Regions from separate parts of the Pantoea eucrina genome, predicted to be linked through region 2. Evidence: predicted binding sites of a transcription regulator. Region 2 holds the regulator's gene; the other holds the start of a gene.

Region 1 (3,123 bases), 340 kb from region 2:
GATCGAGGAATACGTTATCCGTCCCGAGCTTAAACAGGTGCGTATTCTCGTTATCAAAGCTGTCTGCCAGCGTTGACTGCACCGTTTCGCGATGCGCCACGCTGCGGTTTACCGTGACCAGTCGCTCGGTCAGGTTGGTGTAGAGCGCGCTATCAAGGAAATTATTCAGCGAGATATGCTGCGCCTGCGGTGCCTGACGCATCGCCCGTTCCGTAAGATCGCGGTGTGTGATCACCAGGTCAACGTCACCCGGCAGCGCATTAATAGCGCTGTTCGTCACCGACACATTCGTGAGGCCCGCATCCTGCACTTTTTTGCGCAGCACGCCGGCACCCATGGCGCTGGAACCCATACCGGCGTCACAGGCAACGATGATTTTACGCACGTGGCTCACGTCTACGCTGTGAGCGTCAGCTACTACCGGCGCGCCTGCCGCCGGCTGGCCTTTAGACTGCGCTTTCATGTCGCGCATACGCTGGGTCGCCGCTTCAATATCTTCGTCTTCTTTCACTTTGCTGGTTTTCAGCAGGATAGAAGAGACAACAAAAGAGACGGCAAAAGCGGCTACGATAGCGGCAACGTTAGCAAAATAGGCGCCTTTTGGCGTCATCGCCAGCACGGCCAGGATAGAACCCGGTGACGCCGGAGAGACCAGGCCGCCATTCAGCAGCGTCAGCGTAAATACGCCGGTCATACCGCCCAGGATCACCGCCAGCAGCAGGCGCGGCGCCATCAGCACATACGGGAAGTAAATCTCATGGATGCCGCCGAGGAAGTGGATAATAGCGGCACCGCCCGCTGACTGTTTGGCGCTGCCGCGACCAAAGATCATATAAGCGACCAGCACGCCCATCCCCGGGCCCGGGTTAGCTTCGATCAGGAAGAAGATCGATTTACCCGCTTCGCTCGCCTGCTGAATACCCAGCGGCGAGAAAATGCCGTGGTTGATGGCGTTGTTAAGGAACAGGATTTTCGCCGGCTCAACAAAAATAGAGGTCAGCGGCAGCAGGTTGTTCTGCACCATCAGGTTAACCCCGGCGGCGAGAATGTGCGACAGCCCCTGCACCAGCGGACCAATAGCCAGGAACGCCAGCAGCGCCAGCAGCATACCGATGATGCCGGCGGAGAAGTTATTCACCAGCATCTCGAAACCGCTTTTGATCTTGCCGTCAACGGCCCGGTCAAACGCGCGGATTGCCCAGCCGCCCAGCGGTCCGGCAAGCATCGCGCCGAGGAACATCGGCATATCGGCACCGACAATGACGCCCATTGTTGTAATGGCGCCGACCACGCCACCGCGATCGCCGCCGACCAGACGGCCGCCGGTGAAGCCAATCAGCAGCGGCAGCAGATAGGTAATCATCGGACCGACGAGTTTCGCCAGCGTTTCGTTCGGGATCCATCCGGTTGGAATAAACAGCGCGGTGATGATACCCCATGCGATAAACGCACCGATGTTAGGCATCACCATATTACTCAGAAAGCGACCAAAGCTCTGCACTCTGACCTTGACTGATGAGGACATAAACCCACCCCTTATTGAGACGCGCTGCAATAAGAGCGCGCATTTGTTTTTGTTGAGACATTACGGCGGGGGCCGTGGCATTACTGTATGCAGGCGGACTCTAGCACTTGTTCAGGAGCGTGCGTAGCGTCCGGAATTAGTGTGATCCATATCACGCAAAAGCGGGGTGAACAGGGGGGGGTAATGTGACTCTTGTCACACAAAGACAGGATAAAAAAGCAGCGACGCCGAAAAATTCAGCAAAAAAGCGGGTTTTATGTGATAAGCCTCACTCTTTGGTAGTGCGGGTTTATTGCAGAAGTGTGATTAGCGTCACAAAGAATTTCTGGTCATAATTGCGCCAGATCACAGGCGGGTAGGTAAAGCGACAGGCCGTTATAAAGCGAAGCGCAGCGAGAACCGGGCAGTGGTAATACTGCCCGTAACCGGCGTTATTGCCAGGAACCCTGTACTGCATTTTGCGCCTGCGTCAGCGCCTGCGCATTTGCAGACAGCTCACTCATCAGCACATTGTACCGGGTCGCCTGATCCTGCGTCGGGAACTGTACGCCACCATCATTAAAAGTGACGCGTGTTCCCTGCGATTGCAGATAGTCTCCGGTCTGTACAGCGCTCTGGCTCAGCGCCTGCAGCTTAGGCAGCAGCGGGATCAGCGTGCCTGCCGGCTGTGTAACCACTTTTGCATAGGCTGCGTCATACGACTTTTTCAGGTCGTCGGGCTGTTTAAGCGTCGCCTTGCTGCTGTCAGCCTGCATTTTCGCGCTCTGGATCTGCTGCGTCAGAACGCTGAGATTGCCGCTCACCTGACGCAGGGTATCGCGGCGGGTCAGATAATCCTGCGGAACGCGAATCGCTGCCAGCTCATCCACGACCGGACGCATACCCTGTTCCGTGGCCTGACTCACCTGCTGAGAAAAGCCATACAGAATGGCATAGTCACTGGCGTAGTTACCGAAGGTCTGCTTCTGGTTTTCACTCAGTGCCGGCAGATGTTCACCGCTGCGCATCACGGTATTTTGCAGAAAATCGTTAAACGCCTTACGCTGATCGCCCTCTTTGTCACCGCAGGCGGTGAGTTGCAATATGACCAGCGCGCTGGCGAGCAGCATGCCGGTACGCATCCAGATGCGGGAAGTTCCTGACGCCATGTTTCAACTCCTGTCGTGACAAAATGGCAATATGTGAATCGCTGAGAATGGTCCTAAAGAATAGTGCAATGGCCTGGCGTGCACAATGACCGAAGGCGTGCAGTGTGATGCTCTCCGGTCAGCGCGCCCGTGTGGCACAGCAATAGTCAACGATGTGGCAGACCGCTGCCCCATTTCAGCCCCTGACCAGCTAGCAGGCGAAGGAGTGCACGCAGCAGAGGCGGCATAACTCATAACCTTTCCTTTAATATGCATCAGACTGGTGCATCTCTGCTCTATTATTGAGCACAATGCGAACAAAAATGCCGCAGCGGCGGTGCGAAACGTCCGCAGGATGCGAAATGCGGATCTGGCGCTATTTTTGCTTCATTCAGGACAGGGGGCAGAGTGTGACAGACAGCAACTTTTTACCTGACAGGCACTTAAGCGTTACTGCAGGTTTTAGCCATA
Region 2 (3,123 bases):
CCACTGGTGCAGCGGCTGATTGAAGGAAAACGGATAGAGTAGAGGCCATGTCTGCCAGACGACGTGGCATCGGTCGCCATAAATGGCGACCCTGCAAAGCCTGTTTCACGGGTAGCGAGGTATGCGCACCGGCAGCTGTTACAGCTCAACTACCTCATGGCTGTGGGTGATCTCCACCCCTTTGCCGAGCATGATCGCCACCGAGCAATATTTTTCTGCCGACAGGTCAACCGCCCGCGCCACCGCTTTCTCGCTCAGCGCTTTGCCGCTGACGATAAAGTGCAGGTTAATCTGTGTAAAAATACGTGGTGCTTCTTCGCGCCGTTCTGAAGTCAGTTTGACCTCGCAGTCAGCCACGTCATTACGCCCTTTTTGCAGAATCGAGACCACATCAATCGCGCTACAGCCGCCGGCGGCCATCAGTACCATCTCCATCGGGCTTGGCGCTTTATCGCCTGAATTCCCGTCCATTAATAACTGATGTCCTGATGAGGATTCTCCGAGAAAGGTCAGCCCTTCCACCCATTTCACACGTGCCTGCATTATTCTTTCTCCTGAAGCGGCGTTTTGCGCCAGAGTACGCGTTCATCCGGCAAACAGCAATCGCCCGCCTGCTGAAGCGAGACAACACAAGACAGCCTGCAAAAGCTGTGCTACAAACAGAGCTGAAAATTTCTTCGTCGTGGCTGATGAGGACGGGCAGAATCAAAAGCAGAGCTTACACATCCGCCCGGATAATTTTTATTAACAGGACGCGCTGGACGATTTCATCGCCTGACAGGGAATGAATGCCCCTGTGTTTTGGGCACGATTACAATAGAGGATAATAGCGAATGGTTCTCGGCAAACCGCAAACAGACCCTACACTCGAATGGTTCCTGTCCCATTGCCATATTCACAAATATCCATCCAAAAGCACGCTGATCCATCAGGGTGAAAAAGCAGAAACGCTCTACTACATCGTTAAAGGTTCCGTTGCGGTACTGATTAAAGATGAAGAAGGCAAAGAGATGATCCTCTCCTATCTGAATCAGGGAGATTTCATCGGCGAACTCGGCCTGTTTGAAGAGGGCCAGGAGCGCAGTGCCTGGGTGCGTGCGAAAACAGCCTGCGAAGTTGCTGAAATTTCCTACAAAAAATTTCGTCAGCTGATTCAGGTTAACCCGGATATTTTGATGCGCCTGTCGGCGCAGATGGCACGTCGCCTGCAGGTGACATCAGAAAAGGTGGGTAACCTGGCTTTCCTGGATGTTACCGGCCGCATTGCGCAGACGCTGCTTAATCTGGCTAAACAGCCGGATGCCATGACCCACCCCGACGGTATGCAGATTAAAATTACCCGTCAGGAGATTGGTCAGATCGTGGGTTGCTCACGGGAAACCGTTGGTCGCATCCTGAAAATGCTGGAAGATCAGAACCTGATCTCCGCACACGGTAAAACCATCGTCGTTTACGGCACCCGCTAAGCTGTTTCACCCCCCACGGCGTGATGACACCATCACGCCGTTTCTGTTTGCGATAAGCTGATGTGGCGCCGAATCATCTATCATCCCGAAGTCAATTACGCTCTGCGTCAGACGCTGGTGCTGTGCCTGCCTGTCGCGCTGGGATGGCTGTGTGGCGATCTGCAAAAAGGCCTGCTGTTCTCGCTGGTACCCGCCTGCTGCAATATTGCCGGCCTTGATACGCCGCATAAACGCTTTTTCAAACGCCTGATCGTGGGCGGTACGCTTTTCGCCACCGGCAGTTTTCTGATCCAGTACCTCACCAACGCCGCGGTTCCGCTGCCGCTTATTATGCTGGTGCTGCCGCTGCTGATTGGCGTGACGGGCGAAATCAGTCCGCTGCACGGGCGTCTGCTGCCCGGCACGCTGATTGCAGCGATCTTTACGCTGAGCCTGGTGGGGCGTATGCCGATCTGGGTGCCGCCGCTGCTCTATATTGGCGGCACGTTCTGGTATGGCCTGTTTAACTGGTTCTGGTACTGGCTGTGGAAAGAGCAGCCGATGCGTGAAACGCTGAGCCTGCTCTATCGTGAGCTGGCTGACTACTGCGATGCCAAATATACCCTGCTGACACAGCTGACCGATCCGGAAAAAGCGCTGCCGCCGCTGCTGGCGCGCCAGCAGAAAGCGGTTGACCTGATCACCACCTGCTATCAGCAGATGCATATGCTTTCTGCCAGCCGCGATAACAGCCATAAGCGGCTGACGCGCGCTTTTCAGGTGGCGCTGGATCTGCAGGAGCATATCGCTGTCAGCCTGCACCAGCCGGAGAAAGTGCAAAAGCTGGTAGAACAGAGTCATGCGGAAGCGGTTATCCGCTGGAATGCAAAAACCATTTCGGCACAGCTCAGGCTGCTGGCCGATGCCATTCTCTATCACCAGCTGCCCGCCCGCTTTCAGATGGAAAAGCCGCTCGGCGCGCTGGAAAAAATTGCGCGGCAGCATCCGGATAATCCGGTTGGCCACTTCTGCCTTTATCATTTCAGCCGCATCGCCCGCGTGCTGCGCACCCAGAAACCGCTCTATACGCGCGATCTGATGGCCGATCGCCAGCGGCGCCTGCCGCTGCTGCCCGCCCTGCGCAGCTATCTATCGTTCAGGTCCGGCGCGCTGCGCAGCGCGGCCCGCTTTGCCGTTATGCTGATGTTTGGCAGCTCTGTTGCGCTGTTTTTTAATATTCCCAAGCCCTACTGGATCCTGATGACCATTATGTTTGTCAGCCAGAATGGCTACAGCGCCACGCGCGTGCGCATTCAGCACCGGGCGCTCGGCACCTTTGCCGGGCTGCTGATTGCCGCCGCATCGCTGCGTTTCGCCGTACCGGAATCGATCGCGCTGCTGTTTATGCTGGCAATCACGCTGGCCAGTTATCTGGTGACGCGCAAATATTATGGCTGGTCGATGATTGGCTTCACCGTGACGGCGGTCTACTCGCTGCAGCTGCTGTCGCTGAATGGTGCTCAGTTCCTGCTGCCGCGGATGATGGATACGCTGATGGGCTGTCTGATCGCCTTCGCCGGTATGATCTGGCTATGGCCGCAGTGGCAGAGTGGTCTGCTGCGCCAGAATGCGCACGATGCGCTGGAAGCGTATCAGGAGGCGCTGCGCATGCTGCTGG

The links. The regulator CRP, encoded in region 2, controls carbon source genes, mostly activating them, when cyclic AMP is high. The targets are predictions, from matches to a motif close to ATGTGANNNNNNTCACAT.
Region 1: LAC65_RS00210 (PTS mannitol transporter subunit IICBA) is a predicted target of CRP. The motif match lies at 1,709-1,726, and genes of this name have one in related genera.

Annotation. Positions count from the first base shown of each region.
Region 1 covers NZ_CP083448.1:43,696-46,818, forward strand. The annotation lists gene LAC65_RS00210 (PTS mannitol transporter subunit IICBA) at 1-1,525, opposite strand, end outside; gene LAC65_RS00215 (DUF3053 domain-containing protein) at 1,957-2,673, opposite strand.
Region 2 covers NZ_CP083448.1:3,089,769-3,092,891, forward strand. The annotation lists gene LAC65_RS14740 (phosphoribulokinase) at 1-42, shown strand, start outside; gene LAC65_RS14745 (OsmC family protein) at 139-543, opposite strand; gene crp (cAMP-activated global transcriptional regulator CRP) at 834-1,466, shown strand; gene LAC65_RS14755 (YccS/YhfK family putative transporter) at 1,527-3,123, shown strand, end outside.